Rhodopirellula bahusiensis: one gene and its partner. The protein of the gene in region 2 interacts with the protein of the main gene of each other region in a pairwise test. Links are inferred from orthologs where the notes say so. Each region holds a gene or a part of one and is shown on either strand. Other genes may lie near its edges. The genes, in order: CEE69_RS25800 and def.

The links.
Region 1: the proteins of def (region 2) and CEE69_RS25800 interact in binary tests that used the Escherichia coli proteins (3 or more experiments, as listed by UniProt). The link is inferred for Rhodopirellula bahusiensis from one-to-one orthologs.

Annotation. Positions count from the first base shown.
Region 1 is NZ_NIZW01000026.1:72,090-86,867, reverse strand. What follows is about bases 6,810-9,710. They hold CEE69_RS25800 (aspartate-semialdehyde dehydrogenase), read right to left. Parts: upstream 8,820-9,710; coding sequence 7,800-8,819; downstream 6,810-7,799. Other genes in these bases: CEE69_RS25790 (helix-turn-helix domain-containing protein), read right to left, coding at 9,200-9,710; CEE69_RS25805 (P-II family nitrogen regulator), read right to left, coding at 7,451-7,768; radC (RadC family protein), read left to right, coding at 6,810-7,207. Outside these bases: CEE69_RS25845 (S8 family peptidase), read left to right, coding at 1-1,991; CEE69_RS25830 (hypothetical protein), read left to right, coding at 3,091-4,287; CEE69_RS25825 (hypothetical protein), read right to left, coding at 4,281-4,907; CEE69_RS25815 (histidine triad nucleotide-binding protein), read right to left, coding at 5,802-6,140; more of radC, read left to right, coding at 6,263-6,809; more of CEE69_RS25790, read right to left, coding at 9,711-10,342; CEE69_RS25780 (midas domain-containing protein), read left to right, coding at 10,989-14,570; CEE69_RS25775 (YifB family Mg chelatase-like AAA ATPase), read left to right, coding at 14,729-14,778.
Region 2 is NZ_NIZW01000024.1:42,740-57,523, forward strand. The notes cover bases 114-3,020. They hold def (peptide deformylase), read right to left. Parts: upstream 1,917-3,020; coding sequence 1,311-1,916; downstream 114-1,310. Other genes in these bases: CEE69_RS24770 (methionyl-tRNA formyltransferase), read right to left, coding at 323-1,318; CEE69_RS24780 (ABC transporter ATP-binding protein), read right to left, coding at 1,973-3,013; CEE69_RS24785 (ABC transporter ATP-binding protein), read right to left, coding at 3,010-3,020. In the rest of the region: more of CEE69_RS24785, read right to left, coding at 3,021-4,095; CEE69_RS24790 (ABC transporter permease), read right to left, coding at 4,092-5,327; CEE69_RS24795 (ABC transporter permease), read right to left, coding at 5,324-6,253; CEE69_RS24800 (peptide ABC transporter substrate-binding protein), read right to left, coding at 6,250-8,217; CEE69_RS24805 (amino acid aminotransferase), read right to left, coding at 8,365-9,558; CEE69_RS24810 (zinc-dependent peptidase), read left to right, coding at 9,689-10,687; CEE69_RS24815 (DUF1559 domain-containing protein), read right to left, coding at 10,865-12,034; CEE69_RS24820 (response regulator), read right to left, coding at 12,283-12,675; CEE69_RS24825 (YfgM family protein), read left to right, coding at 12,790-13,821; CEE69_RS24830 (RluA family pseudouridine synthase), read left to right, coding at 13,821-14,784. UniProt on the Escherichia coli protein: Removes the formyl group from the N-terminal Met of newly synthesized proteins. Requires at least a dipeptide for an efficient rate of reaction. N-terminal L-methionine is a prerequisite for activity but the enzyme has broad specificity at other positions.

The DNA of each region.
Region 1 (14,778 bases), on a different replicon or contig from region 2:
GGTCAAACGATCGACTGGCCGCGTATGAGCGATGGGACGAACTCAAGGACAAGCGGCTAGACGATGTCGACACGATGCTTGCTCCGTACAACGTTCAAGTTCTCAACAATTGGGACAATTCCGATACGAAGTCCGTTCAGTTGCCCGACAGCTTCACGCTTAGAATCCGAACGAGCGGAAAGGGACTCCGCGACTTCGTCCTCAACTACGCGTACGTTTGGGAAGTTACCGAGCCGGATGAGATTGAGACACCGCAGCAAGTCGCACGCGACCTTGCCGACCTGTCGGCTGGTCTGACGGTTCAAGTTCCACCGACCGATGCCCCCGTTGTTTGCGTGATCGACAGCGGCATTCAAGAATCTCATTTGTATCTTGAGCCCGCCATTCGAGATGCCGAATCGAGGTGCTTTCTCGACGGTGCGTCCCCAACGGATGTGACGGACTACGTCAAACCGAGTGGACATGGCACACGCGTCGCCGGCGTCGTTCTGTATGGTGAGAACGTTCCAAAATCCGGCGTGGTCGAATTAGATTGTTGGATTCAAAACGCTCGCGTTCTTGATGCACACTGCAAGATGCCGCTCACGATGCTACCGGCCGCCGTGATCCGCGATGCTATTTCGCATTTCAATCGCGGCAACACTCCAACGCGAATCTTCAATCACTCCATCAACTCTACCGTCGCCTCTCGAACACGGCACATGTCGTCTTGGGCAGCAGAGATTGATCAACTTTGCCACGATCGTGACATCTTGGTCCTGCAAAGCGTAGGCAACATTCGTCATTCCAATCCCGTACCCAACCCTGGTGTCGCCGAGCAATTGGCAGCGGAAAAGACTTACCCTGACTATCTTTCCGAACCCGCAGCAAGGATTGCAAACCCGGCACAGAGCCTGCAGGCGTTGACGGTCGGATCGGTTGCCTACGATACCGTCAGCGCTGGCGGATGGCAAAGTCTTGCCCAGCAAGACGGCGAACCCTCCGCATTCAGTCGTAGTGGTCATGGAATCTGGGACACCATCAAGCCAGAAGTCGTTGAATACGGTGGCGACTATATGATCGACGGCTCAACACCGCCAAGCGTGACCTATCCCGCTGCATGCGCGTCAGCGTATCCAATTCTGATCGGGTCAACGCTACACGGCCAACCTGCTGTTACCCAAGACGATGTGGGCACGTCCTATTCCGCGCCAAAGGTCGCCCGTATTGCGGCTCGTTTGGCCACTGTGATGCAAACCAATTCGTGCTTGCTCTATCGTGCCCTCATCATCCAATCGGCACAGTGGCCGGCGTGGGCCGAACCGCTCCCGATGAATGAGCAGATCAACGTGCTACGTCGCCTGGGTTACGGAATTCCGGACATGTCCCGAGCAACCGAAAACACCGAACATCGTGCAACGTTCACGACATCGAACGACCAGGTTCTTGGCACGAAGCAATGCCACGTCTTCCAAATCCCCATTCCACCAGAGCTGCGAACACCCGGTGGCGAGTATGACATCCGAATTGACGTGACGCTTTCGTACTCCGCCACTCCACGCCGAACACGTCGATCGGCGCGGGGCTATCTGGCGGTTTGGCTCGATTGGATTGCCAGCCAACGAGGTGAGTCTGCTGGAGCATTTTTGAATCGGGCACTGGCGACAGAAGACGATCCGGACGGCGACCGCAATGGTGAACTGCCGTGGACACTGCACCCAATGACTCAACATGGTCTATCCGGCGTGCGACGCAACCGCGGTACAGTTCAAAAAGACTGGGCAGTCGTCAAGTCAAATGCCCTCCCCGAAGATCTCAGTATCGCCGTTCGCGGCCATCAGGGCTGGAGTCATGATCCCGACGAGACCGCGACGTACGCAATCGCCGTTACATTCGAGATCGTGGGCCAAGAGATCCCCATTTACGATCCGCTCCGCACCGCGGTCCTCGACTTGAAGTCGATCGTGGATGTGGAGAGCGAGGCGGAATTGGAGTTAGACGTTGATTCGTGAAAAATGCTCTCCTCGGATGAGCTTGACAGCAAGGGAAGTTACCTTTGCCACTCGTGCTCGCCAACGCTTCGCGGTGCTTCTTGACGAACTGAACCGAGTGAACGAATATGCCGCCGCTGCCGCATTCCGGGTCGAACACCTTGCCGCCGTGCGGTTGGATGATTTCGACCATCACCCGTACGACGCTCTTGGCGTGAAGAACTCCCCACCGCCCTGGCCCTCGGCCGACGCAAAGTTGCCCAGAAAATATTCGTAGATCTGACCAAAGACGTCGCCCTCGGCATCGGCGGAAATATCAGCAAACGTTTTCAGCAATGACTTCAACAGCGACGACGAATTGTCCGGCATCAGCTCGAAGTAGTCGTCCTGAATGCATTGTTGCATATCACTGCACGAATCTCTTCGCGAGCGGCTCGAAGACATTTTCCGGGAGCACCCGATTTTGACCAACTCAAAACTGGCCCGTGTAAACCGAGACCAACATGTCAAACAGAGACTCAGAGAGTTCTTGGGGGTGTCTCTGGGGTGTGGGACGAACCAGGGTGATTGGACTCGGCAGCCCGGAGTCTATCCGCGAAAGTGAGAACTTTGGTCTTGGACGCCGCGGTGGCGAAAGACCGCGAAAAAGGGGGCGGAAACGAGAAACGCCCGCGGGTCATGCTGGACCGACGGGCGTTAACTGGTTCGCGAGAGTTTTCGCTTTTTTAAATTCAGCTCCCCCGACAGGACTCGAACCTGTGACAAGGCGGTTAACAGCCGCCTGCTCTACCAACTGAGCTACAGGGGATCACGAGCCGATTCCGACTCGTCGTGGGGCGAATGTTAGCTACTGATCGGCGGCGATTCAAGGCGGGTTTTCTCTGGATTTTCATTCCGAAGGGATTCGTTTTGACGCCGCCTGCCTATCTGGACCCGCAAAACTGCTAACGTGGACAAACGTTCGCTCCCGAACTTGCCCTCCCAACGGTTCGCTCCCGCTTCCCACGGCTCGGCCATGCGTCCTGACGCTCCATCCAACCCAGATCACTCACGTGGCTCCAGCACCTCCTCGGACGCTGAAAAACGGGCTTGCAGGCGGTGGCGGCGGCTTGAGTATCTGATGCCGGATCTGGCTCGGCAAATGACGCCGGCGTCCTTCCACTCTCTCTGCCGCGATCTCGGTTTGCCCGCCCAACCAGTTCTGGCACCGGTCTCCAGTCGGCTGGGACACAGCCCGGTCCGACATCGTGAAATGGCCCGGCAACTGGCCGCTTCGATGCTGGACGCTCGCGAGCGACATATGCACGTGATAACCGTCGAGAAGTCGGCAGCGGATTCCTGGGTCACTCAAGCCGCCAAAACGTTCGACGTGCCGCTGGTTCGCTGGACCGCTCGGCAGTTGTCCTCTCCAGCAACGTCCTCTTCTTGCAAACCGCGATTCACCATCGATCGAGATAAGTGGGTCGTCGCGGTCGCCGACCGCATCGATGTGTTGCACTCTCGCCGTGGCGGAAAGATCGAACAAGCGGTTCTGCGACGCTTAGAAGTCGATCCGTTTGGAGTGCGGGTTGGCATGGATGATCCCAAGGCAGCCGAAAGGTTGTTGGAAGCCGGAGCGTTGGGAAGGTTCCTGCCACGGTCATGTCATGCGACCTTGGACCATCAGGCAGAACGAATCCAACCCAGTGCCGCCGATAAGTCGCATGAGTCAAACGCACTGGAACAAGACGAATGGCTGGTTCACTGCACACGTCGTTGCGATGGGCCTTGGCCGGGCCAGTCGTGGCCTCAGTACTACGACGAGATGCTGTTGGGGTCCGACGAAGCGGCTTCGCGAGAAACGTTGGATTCGCTGCGACGGATCGTGCGGATGCGTCGTTTGATTGCGGGAGCGACGACGTCCAAGAATGATCACCGCGTGGTTTGCTTGTCAGCCGTGCCGCTGGAGGAACTGCTTCACAGACGAACGTTTCGGTCGCATCTTTCGCGGTGGGATTACGAACCGTTTGGAATCGCGATTCGGCGATCGGCCGCGACTGCCATCGGATTGCAGCCGGTCGTCTATGGTCCGGCTTCCGTTCGAGATGACTTGCCCGCCGACGAACGCTATCTCTATCAAGCCGAAGGTCGCGACCAGGACTGGACCGCGGAAAAAGAATGGCGGTCACTTGGCGATGTTGACTTGGATTCGCTCGATGCCAACGACGTTTGTCTGTTCGTGCCCAACGGGGCGGACGCACAAGTCATTGCCGAGGTGAACCATCGAGGCTGGCAGGTTTGCCATGTTGGGTCATGGCTTCAACCTTCCGCTCAGTAGGCCAACGTGGGTTGTTGCCCGTTGACGGTTCGCGTGCGGTAGATCTGGCGAGCCGGCGAGTTGCGACGGTTCTGGGCGGTGCGAGCCGCCACGGTCGAGGTTTGCCCGTGACCGCTGTCGCTGATGATCGTTTCGCCTTCGCGAAGGATCACACCCTCGGACGAATGACCATACGATCCTCCGGAGCAAGAGTCACAGCCACCGGAGCACGAATCACATCCAGTCGAACACGAGTCGCATCCGCCACAGCCATCACAGCCACCCAGGTCGGCGGCGGGGAACAGTGGTCGGCCGCCAGCACAGGTGTCACAGGCGGTTCCGCAACCGTCGCGTTTGTATCCCCAAATGCTCTTGATGCCGGTGAAGACGGCTCGGCACTTGCCGCAAGATTGGCCGTTGTAGTTGCCGCACGAGTCACACGGGTCGTAGCAATCGGCGGGTTCGTTGATCCACGGGTCGATGTACAGTTCGCCGCATCCGTCGCAGGAATCACCGCAGACGCCGCTGTCGCAACCGACTCCAGGACCACAGGGGCCGCATGCGTTCCACATGGGACCGACACATCCGGTCGACATCAGCAAACAGACCAGCGTCAACACGACAGCATAGGAGGATTTCATCGGGACGATCCGTGTCTCGAACAGGTGGGAGGACAAATGAACGACGCATTCGACTTGAATGAATCGCCTTGTTTCGTCATCGGCACCTTAGCCGGCAAACTCCACCCAAATTGAATGTGAGCGAGGGAAGAATTGAGAAGTGGCTGGAAAAAGGGTCAAGTTGGCGGGAGTTGCCTTGCTGACGCGGCGGGTTATGACGTGATGGAGAACGACGATAGCGGGTCGTTGAATTGATTAGCCGATGGCCGTTAGGCCCGGTTCTCGTCAAGCGAATCCTGATGAAGGCGATCCCGACAGGCTCACGTTCGGCCTTGCTGACGCGGCGGGTTGGGACGAGATAGCGAACGACGATAGCGGGTCACTGAATTGATTAGCCGATGGCCGTTAGGCCCGGTTCTTGTCCAGCGAATCCTGATGAAGGCGATCTCGACAGGCTCAGGTTCGGCCTTGCTGACGCGGCGGGTTGGGATTTTGGTGCGGTCCGAATTCTTGGCGAATCCGGCTACGGATGAAGGAGGCGTCAGTTTCTGCGTCGGGGATCGCGTGGTGACGGCGGAACAACGGGGCATGGATGGAAGCGGGGCTCGACGGAACATTTGAGACAAATGTTCTACTCTGGTCGCGCGGTGAAGACGCCTTGCTGACGCGGCGGGTTATGACGAGATGACGATAGCGGGCCGTTGAATTGATTAGCCGATGGCCGTTAGGCCCGGTTCTCGTCAAGCGAATCCTGCTGACGGCGATCCCGACAGGCTCACGCTCGGCCTTGCTGACGCGGCGGGTTGGGATTTTGGTGCGGTCCGAATTCTTGGCGAATCCGGCTACGTTGGTGTGCGGTCCGAATTCTTGGCGAATCCGGCTACGTTGGTGTAGTCGTATGGGCGGGGGCGGGGCTCAGCCTGGTGGCCAGGTCATTTTGCGGCCGCCGAGCAGGTGAAAGTGGACGTGCGGGACTTCTTGTCCGCCGTCGGAGCCCGTGTTGACGACCAACCGATATCCGTCGCCCAATCCTTCGTCTGCAGCGACTTTGGATGCGACGACGACGCAGCGGCCCATGGCCTCCTGGTCCTCGTCCGTCAAATCCGCGAGCGACACGATCTCGCGTTTGGGAATGACCAAGATGTGCGTGGGAGCTTTGGGAGCGATGTCACGAAACGCCAGACACAGGTCGTCTTCGTAGACGATGTCAGCCGGAATTTCTTTGGCGATGATTTTCGAGAAGATGGATGGCATGTTGCGATACAAACAGAGGTCGCGGGCGCGTCAAATTGATGCCCAACAAAAGGCGTGGAGTGAATTTAGGTTATCTTCGCTGTGTTCGAAATCCTAGATGTTCGAGGTCGAAGAGTTGCCCGATGAGCGAAACCCGACGTCAACGTTTGCAAGCCATTCTTTACCCGTTGGCCTATCACTCTCAGTTTCGCCAAAGCGAACTCACTGAATTGGTGGAAGAAACCCAAGCGGGCTTTGTCACACGAACCATCAACGCAGTGGTGCGAGCCGGTGTGCTCGAGCGAGTTCATTCCGACGATGAACTTCACTACACATGGGCCTCCACGGACCCAATCCAATTGATTGACCGATGGATCCAAGATCAGATCCATGGTGATCAAGTCAAAGAGCGACCGGAAGAAGAACGACCGCGAGAACGTTTGTTGCGTGATGGTGCGGCGTCGCTCTCCAACGCCGACCTGTTGGCGATCCTGATTCGCGTCGGCGTGGTCGGTGAATCGGCCACGACGGGAGGCACAAAGCTGGCCAATCACTTCGATGAGGAACTGGACGCGATTCGCGAACAAAGCGTTTCGGAATTGCGACACATCACCAAAGCGGTGACGAAAGCCAGTTACTGCCAAATCATGGCCGGGATCGAACTGGGCCGGCGAGCAACCGAAGCGGCTCGCGAACGTCCGGTGCAAATCGTCAAAATCACGAGCACCACGGAAGCGACCGAGTACTGCGCGCAGAAGTTCGCTTACTTGGCTGGCGATGCGGTGCAGGAAGAGTTCCACATCGTGACGCTGGACACCAAGCACAAACCGATTCGCACGCATCGCATCACCGTGGGAACGCTGGACAGTTCGCTGGTGCATCCTCGCGAAGTGTTCCGGCCGGCGATCCGAGACGCGGCCGCGGCGGTGTTGCTGGTCCACAACCATCCGTCGGGTGACCCAACGCCCAGCCGCGAAGATCATGCGGTGACGGAGCGATTGACGGAGGCCGGCAAGCTGATCGGCATCTCAGTGCTGGACCATATTGTTGTGGCAAAGGAACGATGCCTGAGCTTGCGGGAGTGCTGATGGTCGCGGGGCTCTGCGCGCGGCCCTGCTAACGCGGCGGGTTGCGAAGGCGATGAAGGTACGAAGGCGTAGCGGGGATCTGAAATCTGGCGATTCCAGCTACGGGCGACGGAGGATCACGGCACCAATCAGCCGGCGGCCGTTAAGCCCGGTTCTCGTCTAGCGAATCGTTGCGGACGACGACGCTGATAGGTTGCGCGCGGCCTTGCTCACGCGGCGGGTTATGACGCGAACTTGCTTCGATCAAATGAACGAGGCAACTGGCATGACCAGGATCTTGCCGTCGCCGATGCGGCCGGTGCGGGTGACTTCGACAATCTTGTCGAGGACTTCTTCAAGACGCAAGTCATCGACCCAGAGTGTGATCTCGACCTTGGGCACAAACGCCTCGGAGTACTCGGTGTCTTGGTACTGATCGAGGTAGCTTTTTTGGCGGCCGTAGCCTTTGACCTCCATCACACTCAACCCTTCCAGCGGAGCCCGACGAAGGGCTGCGAGAACGTTCTCGGCCAGATGCGGTGAAACGACGGTGACGACTTGTTTCATGATCGCATCCGGCATTCAGAAGGGTATGACACGATAGCTCAGCTCATCATCCGACGGCGGGCAGATGTTTCTTGGCCAACAACTCGGCGATTTGAACGGCGTTGGTTGCGGCACCTTTGCGAAGGTTGTCGCTGACGCACCAGAACGCGATTCCGTTTTCGGAGCTGATGTCTTGGCGGATTCGACCGATAAAGACATCGTCCTTGCCGTCGCAATCACGCGGCATGGGATAGGACTTGGAATCCAAGTCATCCACCACGGTGATTCCATCAGCGGCTTCCCAAAGCTCGCGAGCTTTTGCGGCAGTGATTGGCTCACGGGTTTCGACCAAGATCGATTCGCTGTGTCCGATCGCGACAGGCACACGAACAGCGGTCGGGCAAACTTGGATGGAATCGTCGCCCAAAATCTTTTGAGTCTCGTGCACCATCTTCATCTCTTCGCTGGTGTAGCCGAGATGCTTTTCCGATCCGATCTGCGGGATCAGGTTGAATCCGATTGGGTGCTGAAACGTTTCCGGCGAATGGGCTTGCCCGTCGAGGCTGGCTCGCGTGCTGGATTCGAGCTCGACGTTGCCAGCCAAGCCAGCTCCGCTGGTCGCTTGGTAGGTGCTGACGATGACCCGGCGGATGCCAACGGCTTTGTGCAGCGGAGCGAGTGCAACGACCATCTGAGTCGTGCTGCAGTTGGGGCTGGCGATGACGCCTTGGTGACCATCGACCGCTTCGGGGTTCACTTCGGGAACGATCAACGGGACGGTTGGGTCCATCCGCCAATACGCACTCTCGTCGACCACAATCGCGCCGGCTTTGACCGCCCAAGGCGTGAACTCAGCGGAGACCTCATCGGGTGTGCTGGCGATGACCAGATCGACTCCTTCAAAGGCCGACGGTTCCATCAGCTCGACGGTCAGCATTTCGTCGCCGTAACGAACTTGGGTGCCGGCGCTGCGAGCCGAGGCGAGCAAACGCAGTTTCCGCATGGGGAACTTGCGAGCGTGGAGCTGGTCCAGAACGATTCGGCCAACGGCACCAGTGGCACCGACGAGTGCAACGCAATCAAACATGAGTGGTCAGGAGACGGAGAAACAAAGTGGGGAGGGAAACGAGTCTTCAGCCGCCAGCGATTCATCACGTCCCGAAACGCGTTCGATTCGCGATCGGGCGGAACGTGAGTTCCCGGCAGCGGTTTTCGTGCCACCAGTTTGGTCTTTCCAGACGCAAACGCAACGGGAAACAGCACCCGGCAAGTTGAAAAAGCTGGTGAGCTAAAAAAGCCCGAGTCGCCCCGGAGACACCCGCACCCGCTTTCAGGTTCGCGGCCGATCGTTTCCTTGGACGAAGAACACCCCTCGACGGGCGTCAAAATCCGTACGACGGGCTTCCTAGCCCGTCGAAGACGCCAGCACGACGGACTTGGAAGTCCATCGTACGGGTTCTGTTCGTCCTAGCGGCGAGCCATTCGGCGTGCGATCGCTTCGCGGGACAGAGGCATGATCTTGGCAGCTCCGCCGGTGTTGTAGAGCAAATCGTCGCGGCTGGGTTTGGATTCCGCGTCGTCGTACTGAACCAAGAACGCACCGACTTGGACGCCCGCTTCGTGATAGACGGGTGGCCAGAATTCTTCGCCGCGGATTGCCAGCGTCTTGGCCAACAAGCGAGTGGCTCGGCCTGAGAAACCGCTGAGCACCATGTCCAGGCGACCGAGGGCTTCGTGGAACAGGTAGAACACCAATGCGGTGTCTTTGCCTTGTCCGCCAGCGTACTCCCAAGTGCCGTCGTCTTTTTCGTAGTAGAAGCCAGGTTCCGGTGCGTCCATGTTCTTGCTCAGACGCATCCCAGCCGAAGCGGCACCCGGTTTCGGATCGCTGTCACGATAGCGAAGGAAGAACGGGCAACTGCGAGCCGACACATCGTCGACGTCGTCTTCGGTCACAAACGGAGTGCATCCGAACGCGTCGGAGAACAACAGCTCGACGGCTGGGTTGCTCTTCACGCTGCCGATGCAAACCATTCCGCGGTCGCCTTGGGCTTCGGTGAATCCTTCGAAGACTTCCGTCGCACGAGCTCGAGCGTCTTCCAACGTGACTTGGCCGGGGCTCCACACCAACGATTGCTGAATGCGATCGGGCATCGGCACCGATGTCGTTGCGTTGGACTCGGGGCCTTCGCCGATGTGTTTGGCCACACCGCCCAAGGTCGAGATGCCGTTGAGCAATTCGCCAACCAACACCGAGTCGCTGGCAACGACCATGGCGTTTTCGGGTGAGTTGTTGCCTTCGCCTTGTCGAACACCGACGACGATTTCGATGTCGCTTCGGCGAGCCAACTGCTCCCAGAAGTTTTCTGCGTTGACAGCGAACAAGGCACCGGGCAATTGATCCGCCGTTGCGTGCCCTTGATCGATCAGGTAATCGCACAAACGCGACAGGGCATCCAACGGGATGTACTTGGCTTCGTTTTTGAGCAGCGAAGCAACCTGGTGTCGATCCAATCCGGTGTGTTCGACGATCGCTTTGATCGTACCGGGGCGTTTGCGCCGATCAGGGGTGTGCCCAAGCAGTTCTGCGAGCCGAAAAGCGTATCTCATGGCCGATTTGGAATAGGTGGAAAAGGTTGAGGTTGAAATTCGTGCCGCGTCAGACTGAAAACGGAGTCAATCTCACGAATCGCCGTCTGTATCTTGCCCCAACGCAGCAGGATCGGAAAGTCGACTGAAAACGGCCGACAACAAATCGAAGATCTTCGGCCAGCAAAGTGAGCCGTCGATCCAAGTCGTCAAGAAGTCCCCCAATATGTTCACGGCGGCCGTTCACTGAAAACGTTTCTCCAGCGAAACTGCCAGGTGTACTGAAACAGAAGCCCGAGAAATCGTTGTAAACGGACGAAGCCGCCCCGATTGGAGCGATTCGACTCACCCAATCAAGGCGGATGAACCGAACTTTCTTCGTCCAAATAACATACAGCGCCGGGGCGAACAAATGTTTCTCTTGGCGGGGAAGATGCTTCCAAGGTGATCGGATCGCCGATCAAATAGAATGAGAGTGTTTCGAAAGGCTCCGTTTGGAGTGCCATTGTTCTCGTCGCCATCGGCAGGTTGCGGCGTCTGATTGATTCCATTTTGGATAGACCGCGTGTCCGTCGCTTCGTCCCCCCGCAACCCCGCTTCGCGAAAGCCTTCCACCGGGACCGAAACTCGGTCGTCGGCGGGCTCGGTGAAGCCAGCCTACGACACATTGATTCAGTCCCGAATCGATGCGGCTCGGTCCGCGCTGTGGCGAGCTGAACTGACACGGCAAATCCTCCGAGGCGTTCTGGTGGGCATGGCCGCGATGCTGGCCTGGGTTGTGATGGACCAGTGGATTTGGTCGCCGGGAATGATCGGCCGCGTGGTTGTCGCTTCCATCGCAATCCTCGCTGCGGTTGTCTACGTCGTGCGATCCGTTTGGCCAGTGACACGTTCATCGGTTCGTGCTGACTACGCCGCGCGAGCTCTCGAGCGAGATCATCCGGAACTGGGACACGCTCTCTCCAGCTACGTCACGTTGACCGCTCAAAACTCCGCGAGTGACTCGGCCGCCAAAGGTCACCTTTCCAAACGAGTCGTCCAATCCATCGGAGCGACCACGGCTGCGAAACTGCGCTCGATCGATGCGCTGCCCGAGGAAGCCACCGGGTTGCTGCGTTGGTGGATCGCAACGATCGCGTTGATGTCCGTGCTGATGATCTATGCGATCGCATCGCCCAAGAACGCGTTGCAATCGGCCGCGAGATTGATGGCTCCCGCGGCCGACATACGGCCAGCCAATCGAGTCCAAATCACGGACGTTCAACCTGGCGATGCCGAAATTTTGGCCGGACGAACGGTGGAGGTTTCTGCAAACGTCCGTGGCCTGCGAAAAGAAGAATCAGTCGAGTTCCGTTGGTTGAATTCAAGCTCAAAAGAATCTTCCAGCACGTCCGGCACCGATACATCCGACGGACGCACAACCGAGATGCAAGTCGACGAAGCAACCAGCACCGCATCGACACTGGCTTATACAGCGTCGATCAACGTCTCCCATCAAGCCACCGGAGTGCAACGCTACGAGATCGTTGCCGGCGACGCGATCGCCGGACCGTTTGAGTGGACGATCCGCGACACTCCCGTTGTCAGTGTCACCGAGGTTCAATATCAACCACCAGCGTACACCGGAGAAACCTCTCGCGTTCGACGCAGTGGTTCGATCCGAGGCGTCGATGGAACACGAGTGATCTTGCGAGCCCGAGTCAATCGTCCGGTGGCCCGAGCAGTCGTCGAGTTCAACCCCAAACCGATGGGCCAAGACATCCGCGCAACCGCGGGTGCCCGTGAGATGACACTGAGCGACGACGGCACTTCCCTAGAGTTGCCGTTTGATCTTCGCAGCGGTGAAGTCGCCACGCGAGCCGTTGAACTGACCAGCTATCGCATTCGCGTTTGGGACCAAGCCGAACAAACGAATTCCGATCCGATCATCTATCCCATCGAAGTGATTCGCGATCTGCCGCCTGAAATCACCATCGTGGTCCCTCGACGATCGCCCAAGCCCGTTCCGTTGGACGCTCAACAACTGTTTGAGATCCACGCCGCGGACGTGGACTTTGGGTTGTCTGAAATTGAAATCGAAATCCGTCGCGGGATTGATGTGATCGCTCGTGCTTCGTTGTGGAAGAGCGAGTCCGGTGAGAAGGGAAATCAGATTGCTGAGTATCGCTTCCGACCATCGCGGATGATTCTGGCCAATGCCGGACGTCGTGGTTCGCGAGCTTCACGTTTGATGGTTGGAGACGAGGTCGAGGTCGTCGCGATCGCCACCGACAATCGAAGTGATGCCAACAACCCCAACATTCAACCCGGCGTGACGCGAACCGAGCCCGTCCTCTTGCAGATCGTTGCCGGTCGCGATCCCGACGAACAAACCCCGGAAGAACAAGACGACAACGACGGGCAAACCCCGGACGATGGCGGCTCGCCCGAAGGTTCCGGCGACGGTGAAGAAGGCCAGTCAGGAGGCGGCGGTGGCAGCGGCGAGAGCGGGCAATCGGAACAAGGTGGCCAGGGCGGTGAAGGCCAAAGTGGCTCCGGCGAATCCAATTCAGAGCAGACCGGCGAAAACGAAAATGGCGGCGAGGGATCTTCTGATGGAAATTCGTCAGGCGGTGACTCGTCAAGCAATGAATCCGAGCAAAACGACTCGTCCGAATCCAACTCTGACAGCGAGAGCGGCAACTCGACCTCGGACGGAAACGGTAATTCTGAATCCGGTGAATCATCAAACGGAAACCCCGGTGAGGGCTCAACCGATCCTAACGCCATGTCGGAAGGGGCAAACGAATCGAACGGAAGCGAATCAGGAACCGGTGAATCGGGAGCCAGCGGATCGAGCACCGACCAAACGAGTCAACCCAGCGACAACCAACAACCCGGTGAAGGTTCGCCGGCAGGCAATCAAGAGCCCGGTCAGCAAAACTCCAATCAGGAAGGCACTGGCCAGCAAAGTGGTGATGCCGGTGACCAAGGTTCGGCTGGCTCGCCAGAGTCAGGCGGCGACCAAGATGGATCCGGTGGTTCCCGTCAGCCACAATCCGCACCCCAAGATGACGCGGAAGCCTTCGAGCGAATCAACGAGTACCTGAAAGAGCAACAAGAAAACAACGCTGGCCAGCAACCATCTGGTGAACAGCAACCCGGTGACAATCAGGGCGACAATCAAACCCAGAACGGCTCCGACGATTCCAATTCGCCAGAAGGCTCCTCCCAAAACGGGAACTCACCGGAAGAATCTCAAGACGGATCTGGCACCGATTCACAATCGAGTGAAAACGGATCGGGTAAGAAGGAAGCCGGCGAAGGTTCTTCACCACAAGGTTCGCAATCAGAAGGATCTCCATCCGACGATGCGTCTTCCGGTGATGCGGGAGAAAAAACCTCGGAGACGGATGCGAGTCAAACCGGTTCAGAATCATCCGACGCTCAAACGGGAGAAGCGGGACAGCAAGCTGGAGAGCCAGGGCAACCGAACGGAGAACCTGGACAACAAAACGGAGAACCAGGGCAACCACAAGATGACACTTTTCCATCCGAAGATGGCAACGCCGGGGAGGACGGCTCAGCCGAAACCGGTTCGCAAAACGCTGGTGATTCAAATCAATCCGGCGGCGATGGATCGGAACCCAATGGCGATGGCTCGGAACAAGGAACCCCCAACGATCAAACGGGAGATCAAAATTCGTCGAACCAAAATGCGTCGTCCGACGCTTCCCCTGGTGGCTCAGAAAAGGCGGGTTCCAAAGGTGAAGGATCTCAATCGCAATCCGAATCCAATTCGGGCGACACCTCAAACTTCTCCGGCGACTCATCGGCCAACGGAAATTTGAGTGGCGAAGGTGAGTCCGAGGCAGAGCTTCCCAAAGCCGACCCCGCTGACATGGAGTACACCAAACGAGCCACCGACATGGTGCTCGACTACCTCGATGAAAACCGCCAGGACCCCGATCAGAATTTGCTCGACCGTTTGAAATGGACACCCGAAGACTTGCAACGTTTTCGCGAACGTTGGCAGAACGTCAAACCAATCGATCAACCGGGTGCGGCCCCCAACTTGGACCGATCCGACGTCGAGGAGGCTTTGCGAAGTCTCGGTATGCGAGCTCCCAAGACGATGCGTTCCCAATCCGCTCCGGGCGAACAAGACGGCCAGCGAGGGCTGCAAGACAGCGGCAACCGCCGACAAGCTCCCGCCGCCGTCCGAGATGCCTTCGAAGCCTTCCGTCGCGGTTGGGATTCCTCTCGCTAAATTCCATTCTGGGCTGCGGGCCCGGCGAGCGAATGTCGCATACCTAGTTGCGGCAGCTTCGGTGCACCGTCACGATTGGTGGGTTGCTAAACGCCCGCTGCCTTGACCTTGGATGGCACTTTTCGGCCGAAGCCCGCAATTCGAATGGGATAGTCTGCATGCTCGCACGTCTGAAAACGTTCACTCTGCTCGGTATCGAGGCGATGCC
Region 2 (14,784 bases):
CATTGGCTCGACTGCCATGTGGAACATGGCCTACTGTTGAACGATCGGGGGGCCTTGTGAGAGAAAGCATACTAGAATTGCAAATTGCAAAATGGACATTGCAAATCGGTAATTGTCCGGCGGTGATGTTATGCCGCTTGCCGGGACAAAGCACTTTGCCCTTTGCATTGATCAATTTGCACTTTGCAATCGACTCATGATGTAGGCCAGGTTCCACCTGGCGATTGTTCTTCGCCGAGCAAATCTATTCTCTCGAAGGCGTGTTGATTAGACGCCTCGCTTTGTTCCAAAGCATCGGGTTGGGTGCCATGTGAGACATGGCCTACGGTTGTGCGATCAGCTTTTGGCCGGCGTCGAGGCGGTGGCCTCGCTTGAAATCCAAGCCCGACATCTCTTTCTTGCCCGCCGGTTGGAGACGCTCGATGATGACTTGGCCATCACCGCATCCGATGGCCAGCCCATCATGTTCCATCACTCGGCCGACGTTGGCTGGGTCGGCATCGAAGGTGGACGTGGTGACTTCGCGAATTGCGACGCGCAGCGGAGGCTTGTTCTCGTTAACGACCGCGTGGGTGAACGCGACCGGCCAGGGTTGCATGCCTCGCACCAGGCAATCAATTTGGCGGGTGTTGGCGGACCAATCGATTTGAGCTTCGGCCTTGGATAGTCGCGGAGCCTTGGAGACTTTGGCTGGATCTTGTGGCTCGCCCAGTGCACCGTGTTCGTCGAGAGACTCGATCGTGCGAAGCAAAGCGATGGCTTCCAGCGTGGCGTCGACGCCGATTTCTGACAGGCGTGTTTCAAGGTCGCCGGAAGTTTCGTTATCGTGAATTGGCGTGGTGCGGGACGACACGATGGGGCCACCGTCGAGCCGTGGGGTCATGTGGATGACCGACACGCCCGTTTCGCGATCGCCGGACAAGAGGGCTCGTTGCACCGGCGCGGCGCCTCGGTAGGCGGGCAGCAGTGAACCGTGCAGGTTAATTCCGCCCAAACGCGCGGACTGCAGGGCATCGGGTTTGAGGATTTGGCCGTAGTCGCACACGACCAGCAGGTCCGCGTTCAGTTCGACGAGGCTGGCAACGGTTTCCGGATCGTTGACACTGGCCGGGGCGTCCACGGGCAGCCCGTGCGATTCGGCCCATTCGCGAACGGGTTGCGGCGGCGGTCCGCCGCGGCTCTTGATTGGCGGCAAAGGACGCACGAACACGCGAGCGATTTCATCGCCGGTGGAATCCAGTTGTTGCCGGATCGCTTCGAACGATGGCACCGCAAATGGGCCGGTGCCCATCAAGACGTATCGCAGGGAATCAGCCATTCGAGGTGGTCCCGCCGGTGTACATGGCTTCCCATTCGGCTCGTTGTTTTGCCAGGGTGTTTACGTCGGCAATCGATCCGGTGCCTTGCTTGGATTCGTAGTCGGTTTTGAACTCTTCGAGGTGTCCTTCGAGGTCGCGAAGACCTTCTTCGCCGATGCGGTCAAAGAACATGATGCCATCGAGGTGGTCGACTTCGTGCTGGACGACTCGAGCCATGAATCCATCGAGGACCTGGTTGATTTCGTTGCCTTGCAAGTCAAATCCGCGAAGACGAACGGTCTTGGGGCGTTTGACTTGGCCGTACATTCCCGGAACGCTGAGGCAGCCTTCTTGAGCGGTGTCGTTGCCCTTGGGGCGATCGATCTCAGGGTTCAGGATGACCCACGATTCACCTTCGTCACGCTTTCCAGTTGGGTTGGCCACGAACATGCGGATGGGCAAGTCGACTTGGTTGGCGGCGAGCCCGACACCATCGAACTCGTACATCAAGTCGAGCATCTCGTCTGCCATCGACTTCAGTTTGGCATCCACTCGCACGATGGGGCGACTGACGTGTCGGAGTGTCGGATGCGGGAAATGGATGATCGACAACGGCATGATGAAGGCGGCAAAAAGACGAAACGGCGGATGAGTTCAATCAATCCCGCAGCTTATCAAACTTCCGGCGGATCATCACGCTCCCAACAAGCCGCAGCGTGCGGTCGGTCCGGCAATGCGGGCCGATCGGTTCGGCATCGGTCGACCGCGATTGGGCAGCGGTCGGCGAAGGAGCAGCCGGGGTAGAACTTGTCCGGCGAGGGGACTTCGCCCTGCAACACGATTCGTCGACGTTCGGCCGCGATGGTCGGATCGGGGACCGGAACCGCGGACAGGAGGGCTTCTGTATAAGGGTGTTTCGGATCGGCGTAGAGTTCTTCGGCGGAGCCCATTTCTGCGATTCGGCCGAGGTACATCACTCCGACCCGAGTTGCAATGTGGCGGACGACAGCCAAGTCGTGAGCGATGAACAGGTACGCCACACCGAGGCGTTGCTGCAAATCCATCATCAGGTTGATGATTTGTGCTTGAATTGAAACATCCAGTGCGGAGACCGGTTCGTCACAAAGGATCAAATCCGGTTGCACGGCCAAGGCACGAGCGATGCCGATGCGTTGTCGTTGGCCACCGCTGAATTCATGCGGGTAACGATTCAGGAATCGAGGGTTCAGGCCCACCAATTCCATCAGTCGCAACACTTCGAGTTGACGGTCTTTGCCGGACGCGAGTTTGTGAACCGTCAAGGGTTCGCCGATGATGCCGCCAACCGTCATCCGTGGATTCAGGCTCGCAAAGGGATCTTGGAAAACCATTTGAACGCGGCGTCGATATGGCAACATCTCTTTGTCGGACAGTCCCGCGATCGATTTGCCATCGACCAGGACGTCGCCCGATGTTGGATGGACCAAATTGATGATCGCTCGAGCGGTGGTCGATTTCCCGCACCCGGACTCGCCAACCAGACCCAGCGTTTCGCCTTTTGCGATGTCGAACGACACGCCGTCAACGGCGCGGATCAATCCTTGTTCAGGATTGAACAGCGATCCGCGTCGAAAGGGGAAGTGAACCTTCAGGTCGCTAACCCGCAACAGCGGTGGCTCCGCGGTTGTGCTGGCTGATCCTTCCGTCGAAGTGTGGGTGGTTTGGGCCGCGTTCATGTTGGGACCTCCACGTGGCATGCCGCGAGGTGAGGTTGCACAACGGGCAAGTTCGCGGCACCGGTTGGTTCAGCTTTCAATTGAAGCGTAGGATCCTCACGATGGCAAACTGGTTGAACAAAGTCGCATCGGGGAGAAAACGAGCAACCAAGAATGGGTTCGGACATGTCGGGTGGACCGCCGGGGATTGCGAGCAGCTTCTCATGACGATCGGTATCAAATCGTGGCAGTGAACCGAGCAAGCCAAGCGTGTATGGATGTTTGGGGGAGGCGAACAAGTCGTTGACGTCTGCCTTTTCGACGATGCGTCCTGCGTACATCACCATCACGCGGTCCGCGACTCCGGCGACCACGCCCAAGTCGTGAGTGATCAGGACAATCGCCGTGCCTTTGCGTTCTTGCAAATCGGCGAGGAGGTCCATGATTTGGGCTTGGATGGTCACGTCGAGTGCGGTGGTCGGTTCATCCGCGATCAACAGTTCCGGTTCGCAGGACAACGCCATCGCAATCATCACGCGTTGTCGCATCCCGCCACTGAATTGATGTGGGTAATCGCGAAGACGTTTCTCAGGTGATGTGATGCCAACCAAACCCAACATGTCCACCGCGCGCGCGGCCGCTTCTTTCTTCGTGAGGCTCAAGTGCAACCGAGTCATTTCGGTCATTTGCTGCTCGATGGTCATCAAAGGATTCAAAGCTGTCATCGGATCTTGGAAGATCATCGAGACGTGCCGACCGCGAACACTTTGCAGTTCACGGTCACTCATCTTCAGAAGGTCACGACCTTGGAACAGCGCCGTTCCGGAATCGACTTGGCCTGGCGGTTGCGGGATCAATCCCATCATCGCCAGGTTGGTGACGCTCTTTCCGCTGCCTGACTCTCCAACGATGGCTACAGTTTCTCCTTCTCGAACATCAAAAGATATCCCGCGGACGGCTTGGACTTGCCCCTCATCGGTTTTGAAGCTGACCTTGAGATCTGCAACCTGGAGGAGAGGCTGGTTGCCTTCGCGAGGGGCGGCGTTCTCGCGTTCGGCAGTGGGCTTTGAAGAGGTGATGCTGGATCCGTGTGCTTGGTTCATCGGTTTTTCATCTTTGGGTCCAACGCGTCACGCAAACCGTCACCCAAGAAGTTCAAAGCGAACAAAGTCGTGGCCAAAGCGGCACCTGGGAAAATTACCACCCACCAAAAAAGTTTGACGCTCGAAAGGGCTTCCACGCCATCGTTGAGAAGCAGTCCCCACGACACATCTGGTGGGGCGACGCCCAAACCCAAGAATGACAGGAAGGCTTCGAACAGCATCACGGCAGGGATGGTCAGCGTCAGATAGACAATCACAATTCCAAGCACGTTGGGCACCAAATGTCGAAACACAATTCGCATGGGCGAGGCACCAATCGTGCGTGCGGATTCGACAAATTGTTCTTGGCGAAGCGACAGCACTTGGCCGCGAACGACGCGTGACATCGTCAGCCAATAGATCGCGCCGATGATGATGTAGAAGATCATGATTTGGTCGATGCCATAGCTTTCCAGCCACGCCTTCACGCTCTCTTCGCCGAGGAACGTGACCAGATAAATCACCACGAAGATGAATGGAATCGAATACAGCATGTCGACGATCCGCATCATTGCCGCGTCGACCCAGCCGCCGAAGTAACCCGCGATCGCACCGTAGCTGACACCGATCATCAAACTGACCAGCGTTGCCACCAATCCGACCACCAGAGAAACGCGAGCGCCCCAGAACACTCTCGCGAGAAGATCGCGGCCGAGTTTGTCGGTTCCAAAGATCGAAGGCACCGCGTAGTCGCCAAAAATTGCGACGCGAATTTGGACCATCTTGAAAGAGACGCCGCCGAGCTGGTTCCACAGTTGGTTGAAGGGATGCTCGACGCGGATTCGGTCCTGGATTGAATCGAGTTGTTTGGCTCGTTCTGTCAGGTCTTTGATCGCCATTGCCGCTGCGGCTTCTTCGGCAATCTCAGCTTCGAAGAGAGCCAGTTGGCTGGTCAGTTTACCGTCGGCGAACTTCAGTCCATCGCGTGAACCCATGGTGATGGATTCGAGTGAGGGGGCGAGGAATCGGCGGTTGTTGAGGTCTTTGTCCAGCGGGCTCTGCAGCGGCAGCATCGGGGTGAGGAAAGCGACCAGCCCCAAGCCGATCAGGAAGATCAGCGAGAACATGGCGGGGCGGTTGCGGCACAATCGACGCCACGCGTCTTTCCAAAGCGAGACGCCACGAATCTTGCGGGATTCCTCCAGCAACTTCGTGAGTGCTTCTTCGTTCTTGCCTGAATCGGGAAGGTTCATTCCAGTTCGACTCGCGGGTCAATGACAGCGTAGGCCAAGTCAACGATCGTGTTCATCACAAACAGAATCACGGTGTACGTCAGCACCATTCCGGTCGCCAACGTCGTGTCGCGCTGAGTCGCGGCGTAGATGAAGTGACTGCCCATTCCGGGCAAGGCAAAGATCTTTTCCAGCACCAGTGAACCAGTCAAAACGCCCGCGGTGGCCGGACCGAGGTAACTGACCACGGGAAGCAACGCACCGGGCAACACGTGTTTGATGATCACGGTGCGTTTGGGAAGTCCCTTCGCAAACGCGGTGCGAACATGTTCGCGGCTGAGCGATTCCAGCATCCCGGCTCGTGTCAATCTTGCGATGTAAGCGGCGACCGGAAGTCCCAAGCACAGCGCCGGCAGCGCGACTTGTCGAAGCGTTCCCCAGCCCGCGGCCGGGAACAGTGGGATCAAGAACACGAACAGCAGGATCGCGATCGACGCCAGAACAAAGTTGGGGATCGCGATGCCCAGCACCGCGGTGGCCATCATCCCAACATCGGCAACGGTGCCTCGATAAACGGCCGAGATGACTCCGGCGGAGACGCCCAAGATGATTGCAAAGACCAAAGCGAAGATGGCCAGCGAGGCGGACACGGGAAAGCCCTCCGCGATGACTTGGTTGACGCTGTAATCTTCCAGCTTGATCGACCAGCTGAGATCACCGCGACTGAGGATGCCCCACATGTAGTCCCAGTATTGCTGCAATGGCGGTGCATCGAGGTTGTATCGAGCCCGCATCTGTTGCTCGATCGCGGGAGGCATTGCACGCTCGGCACTGAAGGGGCTGCCGGGTGCGGCTCGCATCAACACAAATGAAACGGTGTAAACCGCCCACAATGTGATGGCCATCCAGCCGAGGCGTCGAACAAGGAATCCGAGCAAGTCTTTCATGGCTTGGGTTCCAATCGAATCGTCTGAAACGGGTGCGTGTCCTGCGGCGTCGGGAACAAACCTTTGACGTAGGGTTTGTAGATGTTCCGTCCGGTGTAGTAGTAAATTGGGATCGCGGGCAGCTCATCGGCCCAGATCTCTTCGGCCTCTACCAGCAAATCCATGCGTTTGACTTTGTCGGCTTCGGACGCGGCCTGGGAAAGCAATTCGTCATAGCGAGGGTTGCTCCAAGCCGTGTTGTTTTGTGGGCTTTCGCCGAGGAACAAATCCAAGAACGTATTGGGGTCGGGGTAATCCGCGTTCCATGCCGCTCGCGAAATGTCGTACTTCTGTTGCTGTCGCTTGTCGAGGAAGCTGCCCCATTCCATGTTTTGCAGATCGGCTTTCACGTTCAGGTTGTTTTGCCACTGTTGCTGGATGACTTCCGCGACGGCTCGGTGACTTTCACTGGTGTTGTAGAGAATCGTGAACTTGGGGAATCCACGCCCGCCGGGATAGCCGGCTTCGGTGAGCAACTCTTTGGCTTCTTCGAGTGAGCCGCGATTGCCTTTGACGTGGGTGTAGCCAGCGATACCGGGCGGCACCAATGCGAACGCTGGTTGCTGGCCGGCCTTGGTGACTTCGCGAACGATTTGCTCGCGATCGATCGCCATCGAGAGAGCTTTGCGAACTCGGATGTCGTCCAGTGGCGGACGCTTGGTGTTCAGTTCGTAGTAGTACACCGACAAGTAAGGTGCACCGTGATAGTCGTCTCGTTTGATGAGTTCTTCCATCAAGGTCACCGGTGGATCCGTGACCCAGTCCAGTTCCCCGGTCTCGTACATGTTCAGCGCCGTGTTGTGGCTCTCAACCGAAAGGGCATCGATGGTTTCGATCCCCACGTTTTCGGCGTCGTACCACAGCTCGTCTTTGACCAATCGAACTCGATCACGCAGTTTCCGCAGGCCGACTTTGTAGGGACCGCAAGTGACGATGTTCTCGGGTCGCGTCCACATCGGTTTGCCATGTTCTTCGATGCAGTGGCGTGGCACCGGGAACAGCGGGTAATACGCGGTCAGGTAAGGGAAGTACGGAAGCGGGTCACGAAGGTGGACGATCAAGGTGTGTTCGTCAGGAGCTTCGACGCCACCAAGTTGGTCAAAGGCGACCAGCACATAGTGAGTCCGCTGAGTGTTTTCCTTCGCCAGCGGCGTTTGCAGGTTCTTGGTGAAGGTGGCCGTTTCGGTGACGTCGTCCCACAGGATTTTGTCGCCGTCCGTCCGAGCGAGGTCGACGGTGTAGAGCCATTCGGATTGCCAGTCCGCGATGATTTTCGACTTCTCTTCCTTCGACGCATCCTCCGGAGTGTTCGGCTTCGGTGGTTTGTCCAAAGCCTTCAGCGTTCCGTGAACAATCGTGCCCCGAGGGAACGTCTGAGGTGCCGGTTCGCTATCGATGGTCTCGCCAGGTCGGTCCCACAGTTCAACTTCGACTTTGTCGCCCGGTTGGACTTCGCCGGTCGCGTAAGCCTCCGCGTTCTGGACGCCAAACAATTGAAAGTTGTATTCGCAGGCGGTTTCCGGGTGCAGCATTCGCGTCCATGACCAGACGAAGTCGGCCGTGGTGATCGGCACCCCGTCGCTCCAGGTGACACCGTCCCGCAAGTGGAACGTGTAGGTCAGGTTGTCCGGCGAGACTTCGTAGGACGAGGCGATGCCCGGCTGTGGAGTCATCGGCTGGACGCCGGTTTCCGGATCCGGGCCGCCTTCGGGCAACTCTTCCAGCAACCCGGTGAAGATGTTGAACAGAATCCGACTTTCGGGTTGGCCGGTCGCTCGGTGCGGGTCGAGCGTTTTGGGATCGGTGCCGTTCTGAAAGCTGAAGTCAGCCGGTGGCATCGCATCAAATCGAGACGCCCAGATCAGGGACACCATCACCACGATGGCGGCCAGGATCAAAAACGCTCGACGAAGTTCCAAAGGCATGGCGGCAAATCAGGAGGGAGGGAAACAGGGCGTCGGCATCATGTTTCGTCTGCAATCGATTTTTCTGGTCGTGGACGTCAATCAGCGTAGTGTCCGGCGGAAACCGAACCTTCGCGATGACAACCCATTGAACAAGCTACCGCTGTTCTATCGCAATACCGTCGCCACGGCATTGCACAACCATTCCATTCGTGACTCATTCATTCCAGCGACGTTGATTCGGCCACTGCCCACCAAGTAAACGCCATGTTCGCTCCGCAATTGATCGACCTGCATTGGCGACAAACCGCTGAACGAGAACATTCCTTTTTGATCCAACAGGAATGAGAAGTCTTGATCGACTCCCGTTGCGGCCATTCCGTCGACAAATTGCTTTCGAAGCGAAGCGATCCGAGTTCGCATTTCCGCGAGCTCTTCGTGCCACATTTGAGTCAGGCCTTCGTCGCCCAACACGGTGGCCACGATTGCACCGCCGTGGCGGGGTGGGTTGCTGTAGTTGGCTCGGACGACTCGTTTGAGTTGGCTGAGAGCGGCTTTGGTGGTGTCAGCGGATCCGGACACCAGGCAAGCCGTTCCGACTCGTTCGCTGTACAGCCCAAAGTTCTTGCTGAATGACGAGCACACGATCGCTTCGTTGACGTGCCGCAGAACCGCGCGAACGCCGGCAGCGTCTTCGTCCAGTCCTTCGCCGAAGCCTTGGTAGGCAAAGTCCAGCAGCGGGATCAGTTTCTTTTCCGCCACGACACTGGCAATTTGTTCCCACTGTTCCGGCGTCGGGTCGACTCCGGTCGGGTTGTGGCAACATGCGTGCAGCAGGACCGCGTCTCCGGCTTTGGGTTTGGTCTTCAGGTCTTCGATCAACGCGTCGAAGTTCATCGTCTTTTTGTCGGCACCCAAGTACGAATAGGTTTCGACGGGAAGCCCCGCCGCGGCCATGATCGCGTTGTGGTTGGCCCAAGTTGGAGTCGGCAGAAAGATCCGCAGAGGTCCGCACTGGGTCGCCAAGAATTCGGCCGCCACACGGAGGGCACCCGTTCCGCCCGGAGTCTGAACCGCTGCCACGCGTTCGGCGGGGACCAGGTCAGCGAAAATCAATTGGCGGGCTGCTTCTCGGTAGTCCGGCAGGCCGTCGATCGAGAGGTAACCCTTGGTCGATTCAGTCTCCACCAGCCGTTTTTCGGCTTCTTTGACACATCGAAGCACGGGCGTGGTGCCGGAAGCGTCTTGGTACACGCCCACGGACAAATTCATTTTGGTTTCGCGTTCATCGGCTTTGAACGCTTCGGTCAGTCCCAAAATGGCGTCGGGCGGAGCAACGGAGATGGAGTCGAATCGGTGCACTGGGAAACCGAAATCAGAGGGTGTTGGGTGGGAGCCAGCGTCACGTCGGGCCGGCGGAGCCACGAGAATAACTACCGAGCCCGATTTCGCCTACACGCGAGAAAACGCTTCCCACTCTATGCTACCGCCCATGCTTGTTTCTCCTGAATCCGATCGAGCCAACCGCCGCTGGGCCGTTGGCGTCTCCGTCGCTTTGGCACTGTTGATTGCTGGGCTCGCGTTCGTTCGTCCTTGGGCTCTCGCTGCGCTGCCGCTGGCTTGGGCGGTTCATTGGTGGCTTCGTCGGCAAACCGTGCGTCGACTGAAAGTCATGGCCTCGCCCTTCCCCGACGTTTGGGAAGCCGCTTTGCAAACGCACGTCGTGTACTACCGCATGCTCGGCGAGGATCAACGCGAGGGCTTTCGCAACCGCATGAAGATCTTTCTGGATGAGGTTGCTGTCACGGGCATTCGCACCGACGTCGACGAAACGACGCGAGCACTCGTCGGCGCCAGCGCGGTGATCCCGATCATGGGGCTGGACGACTTTGAGTACTCCGGGTTGGGAGAGGTGCTGATCTACCCAGCATCATTTGGTGCGGATTACCAGACCGAAGGGGAAGGCGACAAGAACACGCTGGGGATGATCGGAGTGAATCATCTGAGCGGCGTGATGATCTTGTCCAAGCCTTCGTTGCTAGCTGGGTTTTCAAACTCAGGCGACAAACGCAACGTCGGCATCCATGAGTTCGCTCACCTGGTCGATAAAGCCGACGGCGAAGTGGATGGGATCCCCGTGTCAGCATCCGCGGAAGTGACCGAGCCCTGGGTGAAGTGGGTGGGGCAAGAACTGCAATCGGAAGGGACGCGTGCGGGCATCGATGACTACGCGTACACAAATGAGGCGGAGTACTTTGCCGTGTTGTCGGAATACTTCTTCGAGAAGCCGGCGCAGCTGCAAGCGAAGAATCCAAAGCTCTATGCGATGCTTCGCAAGATGTACCACCAAGATCCCAAGCGGCTGTTTCGAGGTCGTCGCAAACGCCGCGGGAAGATTCGACGCAACGACCCGTGCCCCTGCGGCAGCGGTGACAAGTTCAAGCATTGTTGCCGCCGCAAAACCATGCAAGGAATGCCGGTCAAGCCGTAGGCCAGGTTCTACCTGGCGATGGTTGCACGCCGGTGAAGGTTGCTCACGCGATGGCGTGTGGATCACGACTCGCTTTGTCCCAAAGCATTGCCGTGGTTGCCATGTGGGACATGGCCTACGAGAGGCGATTGCAAACTGCAAGATGATCAATGCGATTTGCAATCACCCCATTCAACGCTACATCGCGTCCTCTGAAATCGGTTCGCGGCCGCGGGGTGTCATGAGCGCTTGCCAGACACGCATGTCGATCGTTTCAGAGATGAACCGTGTGCCACCATCGGCCATGGAAACATTCACACCTTCGGCATGCGCCGACGATGGGCGAGCCAAGTCGGCGGCGTTGGTTCGACTCATTTGCATGTGCATGGTGAGTTCGTGTTCCCCGTTGATCCGATGAAGCTCGCGGGGCTTCTTTCCATTGCTCCAGTCCACTCCGTGCCAAACCATCGCGTTGGTGAACCGGCTGAGCTCGGGGTAGAAAACATCGTCGGGATGGTTCTCGAAGATCAGATCCTCGTCGTTGACGAATCCCGATCGGTGCCAAGACAACGCGTGAAGCGATTCGGAGAACAAAACTGCATTGCTAGATCCATCGCGAAAATCATCCAGGTGAATTGGTTTCGCGATGGGGACACGAGCCTCTTGGTCGGCTTGTTTCAATCGAGCGGAAAGTTGATTGCCAAAGACTCCGAACTCTTCGGTCATGGACTCGGCGAACGAGACGGTTTTGATCTCCCCAATGGGATGAAAGATCGCATGCTCGCCCGCGACCATGTCTCTTGGCGGGAAGAAGACACCTGCGTTGGCGACGTAGCTGTTGCGACCCTCGTTTTCCGCTAGAGAATGATCGCTTGGGCACTGCATGATCGCCAAGTTCGGTGCCGCAAGCGGGTGAAAGCCTTGCCCGCTGAAACCTGTGGTGGAGCCTTCTGCTCGAGTGAGGATCGGGTAGCGGTCCTCAGTCCAGTGTTCGTACGTCGGTTGTGCATCCAGCCAAGGCAGCAAGGCGACCGCCCAGGGGCCAATCTTTCGATGAGGAGCGAGGTTTTGCGAGCTGCCTTCGTGCCATTCGGCCGTCGGGTCTCGCAACGGAGAGAGCACCGTTTCGGTCTCGGTATCCCAGCCAAAGTGGCCGAACTCCATCACCCATCCCGGCATTTCACCCTTGGTGTTTTCGTACTGGATCGCGGCCAAACTCAGGTTTTTGAGTTGTATCGTGCATTGGTTGCGGCGGCCTCCGCGGCGTGGGCTGTTGACCGCCGGGATCAGCAGTGCCATCAAGATTCCGATGCAGATCACGACCACCACCACTTCCAGTAGCGTCACTCCGGATCGATTGCCTCTCATCGTCGCACCTCGCAGTTCAGGGGGATTCGAACAGCGTCTCAGGTGCATTGTAGGCCAGATCAGTCACTGGCGTTCGTAGGCCAGGTTCCACCTGGCGATCGTTCTTCACCGACAGATCCCGCTCTCGCGAAAGCGTTCGAAAGGACGCCTCGCTTTGTTCCAAAGCATCGGCGTGGTTGCCATGTGCAACATGGCCTACGAGGCGAAGCGTCGTAGCCGGATTCGCCAAAATTTGGACGCTCTCTCGCTCAATCGGTGGCGTTTTTTTCGAGTCGTTCTTCAATGATGCTGACCAATTGCTTGGGACTGAAGGGTTTGCTGACCAGCGACACCAATCCGGGGCGATCGACAATTCGGTCGGGATCGATTTCGAATCCTTTGGCCGTGCACAGGACAATCACCGAGATCGGTGCTTTTTCGACCACGCGGCCGATCAGTTCCACTCCACTGAGTACCGGCATTTCATGATCGGTCACCAGCACGTCGAAGTTTTCGGCTGACTGAATCGCGTCCCAGGCGAGTTGACCGTTGGCGACCGCGGTCACTTCCATTCCCGCCCGGTCGAGAGTGAATTGCAGCAAATGACGCAGAACGGGGTCATCTTCCGCGATCAAAACCCGCTTTTTCGGTGCAGCATTCATGTTTTTTTACGATCAATCATGGGGACGTGCCGGTCTTGCTTGTCTTGACGTTAAGTTCCGGCGATTTCTATACTTCGGGCTCACGGAATCGAATCCCTTCACCCCTGCGAACGTATGAACAGCGAGCGACGTCACCAGCTGAACGAGAATGAACTTGCCGGAGCCCTCGACAAGTTCAATCACTCGATCGAGCCCTACTCCAAGCCAATCGCCTTGGGTGTCGCAGCGTTCTTCGTTGCCGTGTTGGGGTACGGTTTTTATTCCAGCACCAAATCGGACAATCGAAGCGACGCCACGTTGCAATTGATTGACGCATCCATCACCGGCGACACCGAGAGTCTAGCGACCATCGCCGCTCAATACCCGGACACTTCCGCTGCGGCTTGGGCGCGTCTGTACCAAGGTGGTCAGCAAATGGGAATCGGATTCTCAACGTTGTACACGAGTCGCGACGAAGCCGAAACATTGCTCGATGACGCGGTGGAGGCTTACAACCAAGCGATGGAGTTGAGCAACGATGCGATGATTCAATCGCGAGCTCACTACGGATTGGCGCAGATTGCGGAAGCACGCGGCAATGTGGAAGACGCCGTCCAAGAATACGAAGCCGCCATGGCTGTCGGTGAATCGACCGCCATGGTCAACGAAGCCAAGGCTCGAGTCGCCGCCTTGTCGTCGTCGCAAGCCCAGGACTTCTTGGCCTGGTTCCAAGAGCAAGACTTCTCGCCAGCCGAGCCTAGCTTGCCACCATCGCTGCCGGGTGCTGGTGAACTTCCAGACCTTCCAGACTTGGATCTGCCGCCATTGGATTTGCCTTTGGAAGACATGCCTGAAACAGACGAAGCTGAAACCGCAGAAGCCGACGCGTCGGAAGCTGGTGAGTCGGAAGCGGCAACCGAAGAACCAGAGATGACCGAAGAGCCAGCTGAAACGGAAGCTCCGGCGGAAGAAGCCGCTCCTGAGGAAACTACGGCAGAGGAAGCTGAGGCTGAAGAGCCCGCTTCGGAAGAAGCCGCTGAACCCGCCGAAGAAATGAAGGAAGACGCGGCGACTGAGGAAGCAGCCACCGAAGAAGCGGTCACCGAGAAGGCAGCCGAAGTGGAAGAAACACCCGCAGCCGATGAACCTGCCGCATCCGACGAGTGATGCGAGAATTCGTCGTTCCTGAATCCGCCAGTGGGTTTCGAATCGATCTGTTCTTGACCCAGTCCTGCGACGGCTACAGCCGTTCGCAAATTCGGGACGCGGTCCAGAACGAGGGTGCGGAAGTCGATGGGCGGATCATTCGTCCGAGCTACAAAGTCAAAGCCGGGCAGACCGTCCGGTTTCGCGTTCCGCCGCCTGCATCCGACGACACGGTTCCTGAGAACATCCCCTTGGATATTCTCTATGAAGACGATGGATTGGTCGTTATCAACAAACCAGCGGGAATGGTTGTTCACCCCGCACGCGGAAACTGGACCGGCACGCTGACCAGCGCGCTCGCGTTTCGATTTCAATCGCTGTCGGACGTCGGCGGACCCACGCGCCCCGGCATCGTGCATCGCCTCGACCGAGACACGAGCGGCGTCATCGTCGTCGCGAAGAACAATGCGGTGCACCTGAACCTCGCTGCTCAGTGGCACGATCGTTTGGTGCAAAAGGAATACACCGCGATCACGTTCGGCCGGCTCGACCGAGACCGCGATTGGATCCACGCTTCGATCGGACGCCATCCGTACCAGCGCGACAAGCAGGCGATTCGCGAAGGTCATGCGACCAGCAAATCCGCGTCCACGTTTTATGAAGTCGTTGAGCGTCACGGTCGTGTGACTCGAGTCGACGTGCGTCCCAAGACAGGTCGAACGCATCAAATCCGAGTCCACTTGGCTCACATCGGATGCCCGATTTTATGCGATCGGTTGTATGGCGGTCATTCCGAACTTTCGCGTTCTCAAATAAGGCGACTGGCCGGCACGGAAGTCGCAACGCCCGGTGTGAAGCCGACGGCTGAAGGGCAAGAGATTTTGCTCTCGCGGCAGGCGTTGCATGCGAAAGCGTTGACGTTCACCAACCCACAAACCGGAAAGGAAATGACGCTCACCGCGCCCCTTCCTCCCGATTTGCAAG